Regions from separate parts of the Priestia sp. TSO9 genome, predicted to be linked through region 3. Evidence: riboswitches for the same ligand, from Rfam matches in the RefSeq annotation. Region 3 holds a riboswitch; each other region holds the start of a gene.
The links. Region 3 has a riboswitch for cobalamin ahead of LJC66_RS13275 ((2Fe-2S) ferredoxin domain-containing protein). Riboswitches for the same ligand answer to the same signal wherever they lie in the genome.
Positions count from the first base shown of each region.

Region 1 (3,284 bases), on a different contig from region 3:
TTGCTCCGTTTGGTTTTAATGGTATTCAAGCAGCCATTTCAACAGGTGGCGTTATGTTTGCTTACCTAGGACTTCACCCTATCGTTTCTGTAGCCAGTGAAGTTAAAAACCCGCAGCGTAATATTCCAATCGCGCTCATTATCTGTATTGTACTTTCAGCGATTATTTACACAGCACTGCAAGTATTGTTCATTGGTAACATCCCGGCTGATATGCTATCAGGAGGATGGGGAACAATTCAAGAGCAATTCTCTTTACCATTTAAAGATATTGCACTTATTTTAGGCCTTGGCTGGTTAGTAACGCTTGTTATTTTTGATGCTATTTTATCACCAGGCGGTAACGGGAACATCTTCATGAATACAACTTCTCGTTTAGTTTATGCTTGGTCTCGTAATGGAACATTATTTAAACGTTTCTCAAAAGTAGATAAGAAAACAGGAATTCCACGTGCGTCACTATGGCTATCATTTGGAATGTCCGTATTCTGGACACTGCCATTTCCTTCTTGGGAAGCGCTAGTAAACGTATGTTCAGTGGCACTTATTCTGTCTTATGCGATTGCGCCAATTTCAGCTGCTGCATTCAGAGTAAATGCAAAAGACCTTAAAAAACCTTTTAAATTAAAAGGCATGAGCGTTATTGCTCCTGTTTCATTTATTTTCTGTTCATACATCGTATATTGGTCAGGGTGGACGACAATTTCTTGGCTTCTAGGATCACAGCTTCTAATGGTTGTTATCTACGTAGCGTTTAAGAAATACGTACCAACTGACGTTGTAAAGTTTGCACAGCAGCTTAAATCTGCATGGTGGCTAGTTGCTTATTATATTATTATGCTTGTTATCTCTTATCTAGGTTCATTTGGTGGAGGACAAGGTGTGCTAAGCAACCCGCTTGACTTAATTTTAATTGCTCTTGTTTCACTCGGTATTTTCTACTGGGCGAAATATACAGGTTTACCAAAAGCAGTTATCGATACAGATGATTAATAAAAAACACGGCATGAATTCATGCCGTGTTTTTTATTTGTAGAGGTACTTACTCTATTTATTTATCAAACAGCCATGTTTTTAAAATAGCAGCATACTCACGAAAATAGGCTTGAAGTTTAATTGAATTTGGTGTCTTTGCACCTAAGGGATAAACGTCAAAGCCTTGACGTTTGGCAATAATAGAGGCGCGAAATAAATGAAAATCACTGCTAACAAGCACGACTTTTTTGTGTTGAATATCAACTTTCTGTTTAGTAAAAGTAAAATTCTCAAAAGTAGAAGTTGACTGATCTTCTTTTATAATTCGATTCTTTTTAATTCCTTCTTTCCGCAAAAAACGATAGGCTGCCTCTGCTTCAGAAATTTCTTCATCGGATCCTTTTCCGCCCGTTAAGATAACTTTTGTTTGTTGATGTGCTTGTAAATAAGATAAAGCCGTCTTTACTCGTTCTTTTAAACTAGGAGACATTTGGTCACCATCTACTTTAGAGCCTAAAACAAGCACATAATCTGCGTTTTGTGGAACAGGCTTGTGAGCAGTTTGATACATACAAAAAGATATGATTGCTATATAAAGAACAAACACGCTGATAAAGACATAAATGATTTTTTTCTTCAACTGTGATCACCTTCCTAGCTATTCCATAAGATGTTTGGAAAATAATTGTTATTATAGCATACGAGACCCAAATAAGTATAAACACAGTAATATATAATAATAGAAGAAAATCGTTATTGTGAATGGTTATAAAATTCGTTACAATAAAGAATAAATGATTTTAAAAGTGCCTCTAAGGAGGATAATAGGGAAATCGGTGTAAATCCGGTGCAGCCCCCGCTACTGTAAATGTGGATGAACCTGCAAAGACCCACTAATCAAACTAGGAAGGGTGCAGAAGTAAAATGAAGCATAAGCCAGGAGACCTGCTTTTAAAAACCCCTTATTTTTCGGTGGGAGAAATAAGTCAAGACAATGTGTTAATGAGCGCATGACCAAACCTTGACTTTTACAGTTAAGGTTTTTTTATGTGGTAGGGAGTGGAAAAAGTGAAAAAAGGAAAACCGCTTATGATTCAAGGAACGCACTCAGACGCTGGAAAAAGCATGATTGCTACAGCATTTTGCCGTATTTTTAAAGAAGACGGCTATCAAACTGCACCGTTTAAATCGCAAAATATGGCGCTTAATTCATACATTACAATGGATGGAAAAGAAATTGGCAGAGCGCAGGGAATTCAAGCAGAAGCGGCTGGAGTAGAAGCAACAACCAATATGAATCCTATTTTAATTAAACCAACTCGTGATCATGAATCTCAAATTGTCGTTCACGGAAAACCGCTGCGTAATATGTTTGCTTTTCAGTATCGGCAAGAATTTTTTAATGAAGGTTTGAACGTTATCACGGAAGCTTATAAAGAGCTCGCCAATCATTATGATCGAATTGTGATTGAAGGCGCTGGAAGTCCTGCCGAAGTCAATTTGAACGATCGGGAACTCGTAAATATGCGCGTTGCAAAAATAGCAGAAGCGCCTGTTGTGTTAGTAGGAGATATTGATAAAGGTGGAGTTTTTGCGAGCCTAGTAGGAACTCTTCAATTGCTTCCAGCTGAGCACAAGCCCAGAGTTGTCGGGGTGTTAATCAATAAATTCCGAGGAGATTTAGAACTGTTAAAACCGGGGCTAAAGTGGTTTGAAGAATACACAGGCGTTCCGGTCCTAGGCGTTATTCCTTATATGCACGACGTGGAAATTGACGCAGAAGATTCATTATCCCTCAGAAATTACTCAACCCTTGTGAATCCGTTAAAAGAAATTGATATTGCGGTTATTTCGTACCCACGCATCTCAAATTTTACAGACATCGATCCTTTAAGCTTAGAAGAAGACTGTCATGTGAGGCTTGTAACCAAGCCATCACAACTAGGTACGCCTGATTTAATTGTTTTACCAGGAAGCAAAAATACGATTGAAGATGCGCAGTTTTTACAAGAAAGCGGCCTGGCTCTAGCCATTAATCAAGTCTTGAACGCAACGAACGCTCACGTTATTGGCATCTGCGGGGGATATCAAATGTTAGGCGAGACGATTACGGACCCCGATGCAGTAGAGTCCCGGATTGAATCTATTAAAGGGCTGGGTTTGCTTCCAGTGGAAACCGTTATGACAACCAGCAAAAAAACAGAAAGAGTTTCTGGATATGTTCAGTTAGAGAGTGAGAAGGTTTCGATTGAAGGCTATGAAATTCATATGGGAAAGACGGTTTCTAAAAGTTTGACGGAAGCCTTTGCG
Region 1 is NZ_JAJEKD010000015.1:169,076-172,359, reverse strand. It holds gene LJC66_RS15615 (APC family permease) at 1-992, shown strand, start outside; gene LJC66_RS15610 (YdcF family protein) at 1,051-1,614, opposite strand; cobalamin riboswitch at 1,762-1,941, shown strand; gene LJC66_RS15605 (cobyric acid synthase) at 2,034-3,284, shown strand, end outside.
Region 1: it holds a riboswitch for cobalamin, as region 3 does, so the genes downstream of both, LJC66_RS15605 (cobyric acid synthase) here and LJC66_RS13275 ((2Fe-2S) ferredoxin domain-containing protein) in region 3, are expected to answer to the same signal.

Region 2 (3,284 bases), on a different contig from region 3:
TAATAGATGTTGATGAATTAGGTGCTACAGCCATTAAGTAGCCATTTCTTATCCCATTGTTTTGAACTTCGTTACGCAGTTCACTCCACGCTTCGCTTGTGTATTTACGTGTTTCAAAATAAGCGCCTGACTCAAAATCTGAGCCTTTAAATAATGGATATGCGCCTTTTTCTTTAGCTAAGTTCATGCTTGCCTGTACGGTTAAGTAAGCGATTTGCTCATACAATTCATCGCAATATGCTACCGCTTCATCTGTTTCCCATGCTATTTTCTTTAAGGCAAGCAAATGGTTCCAACCAAATGTGCCAAGCCCTACTGCGCGGTACTTTTGGTTTGTTAGTTTTGCTTGAAGTACCGGCAAATCATTTAACTCAATAACATTATCAAGCATGCGTACTTGAATTGGAATTAAACGTTCAAGCACATCTTCAGTTACGGCTCTCGCTAAGTTGATAGACGAAAGATTACATACAACAAAATCGCCCGGATTCTTTGTAATAATAATTTTTCCGTCTTCCGTAATTTCCTCTGTTACGACCGTTGTGCTTTGGTTTTGCGTAATTTCTGTACATAAGTTGCTGCAGTAGATCATGCCCTCGTGGCGGTTTTGATTAGCTCGGTTAACCGTATCACGATAGAACATATAAGGCGTCCCTGTTTCAAGCTGCGAAAGCATAATGCGCTTGAAGATTTCAATAGCAGGTACTGTTTCTCTTGAAAGCTGTTCATTATTTACACACTCAGCGTAACGAGTGCGGAATGAACCGCTGCCTTCTTCTTCATCATAAAAATCTTCTAACGAGTAGCCCATCAGCGTACGAACTTCGTGAGGATCGAATAAGTGCCAATCTTCACGTGCTTCTACTTTTTCCATAAACAAATCTGGCAAACATACGCCAGTGAATAAATCATGCGTGCGCTGGCGTTCGTCACCATTGTTCAACCGCGCGTCTAAGAATGAAAAGATGTCTTTATGCCATACGTCTAAATATACGGCAATAGCTCCTTGTCGTTGACCTAGCTGATCGACACTTACAGCCGTATTATTTAGCTGTTTCATCCATGGAATTGTTCCTGATGATACGCCTTTAAAACCTTTTATATCACTTCCTCGGCTTCTAATATGACCGAGGTAGACACCAATTCCGCCTCCATTTTTACTAAGCGTGGCCAAATCTGTATTGCTATCATAAATACCGCGTAAGCTGTCATCAATCGTATCAATAAAGCAGCTAGATAGCTGTCCGTAGCTCTTTCCTGCGTTTGAAAGCGTTGGTGTGGCAACCGTCATATATAGACTAGAAAGCGCCCAGTACGCTTCTTTTACTAATGCTGTTCGATTTTCTTTCTTTTCTTGAGACATCAGCGTCATAGCAATGATAAGAAAACGTTCTTGCGGTAATTCGTATACGCGCTTATCATGTGATGTCGCTAAATAGCGATCTGCTAATGTCAACAATCCAATGTATGTAAATAAACGATCGCGTTCAGGAATAATGACTGAAGCAATTTCATTAATTTCTTCTTCTGTATATGTTTTTAATAGCTGTTTATTATAAATACCGATTTTTGTTAGTTCTTGAATAAGCTGATAAAACGAACCGTATTTCTCTTTTTTATCATAGCCTCGGTTGTCCGCTGCTTTTCGATATAGTTCGTTTAAGTAGACGTCTGCCGCTACGTACGTCCAATCTGGTTCTTCCATTGAAATACGCTCTAAGGCTGCTAAAATTAGGACGTTTGCAACCTTTTCGTCCGTCATATTTTCCTTTACTGTAACAGTTTGAATAACCTTTTCCTCATACAAAGAAAAATCAAGCTGCGTAAATTCTTTTTTTAAACGTTCAATATATGCAGTTAATTCATGTAGAATTGTAGGCTTTAATGTATTCACCATAAATATGGCTCCTCTCTTCACTTCAAAATAAAAAATCGCTCACCGTACCTCGGTGAGCGAATAGAACGAAGATAGAAGAAGACACTAAGTCTTTTCTCAATCCTCGCTCTACCCTCTCACCTCCCGAAGAAGATAAAACGACATAAAAAAGGCAGGTCTCCTGACTTATGCTTCTTTTTACTTTAAGGCCTTCCCATGATGTTTACTCACAGTGGATCTCCTTATTTCATCAGCATTCACAGTTGCGGGGACAGCTTTGGATTTTCACCAAATTCCCTTTTAAGTCTTTTTATCAGACACCTTTTTCACTGGAAAACACAAAATATAGTATTTTATTATCGATTTCAAAACAACATATTGTGTTATGTTATAAACACATTATATAGGACAACTTAGAAAACTATCAACCTATTTTCAAAAATAATTTTGTTTTTTACGATAAAATCCTTCGACTTTTTTCATCAAACTATTCCATCATAACATGTTTTGACACGCTTGATGGAACAATGTGCTCTTTTTAAAAAATTTGTCCTATTTTTCTACTAAACATTGACAACCTCAATAAAAAAACCGTTTTACATAAAAAACGGTTTTTAATTATTTGTATTCTTTTTCAAATGCTGTGATTGTTTTGATAAAGTTTTTATCAATATCGTATCCTATCCCCGGTTTTCCCTTCACCTTTATTACTCCGGCTTCTACCTCTACTTCGGGCTTAATAATATCTTTTTCCCAATAGCGAGACGACGCAGAAATATCACCTGGTATCGTGAAAGAAGGCAATGTCGCAAGGGCGATGTTATGAGCACGTGAAATGCCGGCTTCTAACATTCCTCCAACCCAAAGTCTTACACCATGCTGGGCGCACAAATCATGAATTTGCTTTGCTACGGACATTCCGCCAACTCGACCGATTTTCACATTGATAATCTTACAGCTTCTTTGTTCAATTGCATGACGTGTATCTTCATAGCTCACAATACTTTCATCTAAGCAAATTGGCGTCTGCATTTGCTTTTGTAACAATCGATGATCAAGGATATCATCAGAACTTAACGGCTGTTCGATCATCATTAAATTCAAGTCATCTAGTTTCTTCAATGAATCACTATCGCTTAACGTATAGGCTGAATTGGCATCAGCCATAAGAGGAATGTTTGGAAATTCATCTCGAATTTGTTTCAGTAGCTCATAGTCAGCACCCGGCTTAATTTTCACTTTAAAGCGCTTATAGCCATCTTTCATGTAAGTCTTTATTTGTTCTTTCATTATGGAAATATCATTTAAGCCAACTACCACTCCAGCTTCTACAGCAGACCTTACTCCTCCAATTACTTCAGATAACGGCTTGTTTTGCCTCTTTGCATACAAATCCCATACAGCACAG
Region 2 is NZ_JAJEKD010000015.1:1,858,359-1,861,642, forward strand. It holds gene LJC66_RS24785 (ribonucleoside-diphosphate reductase subunit alpha) at 1-1,897, opposite strand, end outside; cobalamin riboswitch at 2,031-2,216, opposite strand; gene menC (o-succinylbenzoate synthase) at 2,495-3,284, opposite strand, start outside.
Region 2: it holds a riboswitch for cobalamin, as region 3 does, so the genes downstream of both, LJC66_RS24785 (ribonucleoside-diphosphate reductase subunit alpha) here and LJC66_RS13275 ((2Fe-2S) ferredoxin domain-containing protein) in region 3, are expected to answer to the same signal.

Region 3 (3,284 bases):
GAGAAAGCATTTGGTGGAGCTAGCTAAGCAGCATGATATTCAGTACAAATTAGATATTTATCCATTTTACGGATCAGATGCTTCTGCTGCTATTCGTGCGGGACACGATATCGTACACGGCTTAATTGGTCCAGGAATTGATTCTTCTCATGCGTTTGAGAGAACGCATCAAGATTCATTGAATCATACGTATAAGCTTCTCTATTACTATATTCAGTCGAACATGGTTCTGCTTTAAGAAAGGGATATTTAATTAGTGTATTTTTATGCAAAATAAAGAACAGGATGGGATTACGATGTCTGTTCTTTCCTTTCTTAAAAAAGAAGCCAGCTGTCCGGCTTCTTTTTTTTAATAAATACTATATATTTTTTACTGGTGGAGCAATAGGTGATTAAAAAAGCACCTTTTTAAAGAGATACAATACTGCTTAAACCTTTTGTACATTTTGTTCATTTACAGAAGTTAAAATGTTTTTAAATTTTTAAAAGTTTCTTGTGACAAGTTTTGTAGAATGGGTTTTCAAAAGGAAATGGTTTCGTCATAATGTGGATATAGCGATCACTACAATAATCGGAGGCGAATCTTTTCATGTGGGTACTGACGGTATATGCTGGAAAAGAAATGAAAATGTTTGAATTTGAAACTGAAAAGCAGGCGAGAGAAGCTTTTGCCAAAACAAATGGCTGTAAAGTTCTTTCAGAAGTCGTGTATTATAATGATCCTCATTTAACATTGGTAGCTATATAAGTAGAAAAACAAGAGCTGATTTTTTGCTCTTGTTTTTTTATGGCTCTTTATATCCTATAAAAAGAATAGAGTTGAAATAAAAAAAAATGTACGCTATGATATGGTAGTTACTTCTATTATTCTGATAGTTTAAAAGGTTCATATATATCAAACAGCAACAGTAAAGATGCCAAGAAGGCTTAATAGGGAAACTGGTGAAAGACCAGTACTGCCCCCGCAACTGTAAGTGTGGACGAACGAGTATAACCACTGTGGAAGAATCACGGGAAGGTTCTCAAGTAGAATGATACACAAGTCAGGAGACCTGTCTTTATTGTGAAGTTTCTATTTCTCCGGGGAGCGGGAAGGGAAACGTTGGCTTAAAGTGGCATTCGTGTACACTCTTATTCTGACGTTTTACCCGCTCGCATATTAGCGAAGCGGGTTTTTCTCATGTCGCAAAACTACATATCGTGCAAAAAAGGTGCGCAATGTTTACATTGCGTTAAATGGGAAGTCTGGTGTGAAGCCAGCGCGGTACCCGCCACTGTGAAGATGAGCTGATTGCATATGCCACTGTATTCGGGAAGGCGCAATGAAGTGATGAATCGAAGCCAGGAAACCAGCCTTTTTCTAATGCGAAGCTTACCCTACGGGATATAGGTGGAAGTGCAAAAACTTAGTTTGAATTTTTCTGCGCCTCTATCAATGATAGAGGCGCTTTTTTTAGTAAAGGAGCGAATGAGTGTGACGACGTGGAACTTAAATGGAACAAAACATCACGTATTGATTTGTAATGGAAGCAGCTGTATGAGAAAAGGTGGAGAAGAAGCCACCCAAGCTATTCGAAATAAAGTGACGGAACTGGATTTGGATGAAACGGTTCATACAACGCGTACACGCTGTAATGGACGATGCAAAGATGCTCCTGTAGCTATTGTGTATCCTTCAGGAGATTGGTACAAGCAGGTCACTGAAACCGTGGCTCACCGGATTGTCGAAGAACATTTAGCAGGAGGCTGCAGTATAAAGGAATCGCTTATTTATGAATATGATCAAAATGGTTTCGTTTCTCCGGAAAACAGTGACTCCATAGAAGGAATTGACAAAGTAAAAAGTAACGCATAAAGGAGGAGCTAGCATGAAAGGTAAACTGTTAGTTATCGGATTTGGGCCGGGAAGCTTTGAACATATTACACAGCGAGCAAGAGAAGCCATTCAAGAAAGTGATATGATCATCGGTTACAAAACCTATGTGGAATTAATTCAAGGACTGTTAACGAATCAGCAAATTATTAGTACAGGAATGACCGAAGAAGTAAGCCGTGCACAAGAAGCTGTAAAGCAAGCGGAAGCAGGAAAAACCGTGGCTGTCATTTCAAGCGGAGATGCAGGAGTATATGGAATGGCAGGCCTTGTGTATGAAGTGTTGATTGAAAAAGGCTGGAAAAAAGAAACGGGCGTAGAGCTGGAAGTAATTCCTGGCATTTCGGCTATCAATTCATGCGCATCTCTCCTTGGAGCGCCCGTGATGCACGACGCTTGTACAATTAGTTTAAGTGACCACCTTACGCCTTGGGAACTAATTGAAAAAAGAATCGAAGCAGCTGCACAAGCAGATTTTGTAGTGGCTTTTTACAACCCAAAAAGCGGAAGACGAACAAGACAAATTGTTGAAGCACAGAGGATTTTATTAAAGTACCGTTCTCCTGATACGCCTGTTGGTCTTGTGAAAAGCGCTTATCGTGACCGTGAAGAAGTCGTAATGACCAACTTAAAAGACATGTTAAATCATGAAATTGGCATGCTGACTACCGTTGTTGTCGGGAATTCATCTACGTTCTTTTACGACGATTTAATGATTACCCCGCGCGGGTATCAGCGGAAATATACCCTCAACCAAACGGAGCAGCCGCTAAGACCGCATCAGCGACTTCGAAAAGAAGCAGAACCATGGGCTCTCGATCAAGAAGAGACTGTAAAGCAAACAGCTTCAGCTATTGAAGCAGTTCAGACCAAACCAGAAGAACCAGCAACTTCACGAGCTCTTGCAGAAGAAGCGCTTCAAGCAATTTTAGGTGAAACCACTTCTGCGGTCGTACATCAGCCAATAGAGTCAATTTTCGAAGTGGCAGTTAGCCCAGGACTTGCCAATAAGAAATTCACACCTGTTCAAATGACCACACTAGCAGAAGCTGTTGGTGAAAAAGGTACGATGGAGTATACACCTGACCATCAAATCAAACTGCAAATCCCAACGACTCAGCCAGATGTGATTATTAAAAAGCTCCAAGCAGCTTCCTTTTTACTATCTCCGGTCGGAGATGTGTTCACAATCAAAGCGTGTGATTTTTGTGACGGAGAAAAAAGTGATGCTATTCCACATACGGAAGAATTACAAAAACGTCTCGGGGGAATGGACATGCCAAAAGAGCTGAAGCTTGGTATTAATGGATGCGGTATGGCCTGTTATGGTGCTGTTCAAGAAGATATCGGCATTGTCTATAGAAAAGGTGCGTTTGATTTATTTTTAGGAGCTAAAACCGTTGGACGCAAT
Region 3 is NZ_JAJEKD010000013.1:992,938-996,221, reverse strand. It holds gene LJC66_RS13285 (M42 family metallopeptidase) at 1-238, shown strand, start outside; gene LJC66_RS13280 (hypothetical protein) at 590-748, shown strand; cobalamin riboswitch at 896-1,074, shown strand; cobalamin riboswitch at 1,193-1,372, shown strand; gene LJC66_RS13275 ((2Fe-2S) ferredoxin domain-containing protein) at 1,475-1,855, shown strand; gene cobJ (precorrin-3B C(17)-methyltransferase) at 1,869-3,284, shown strand, end outside.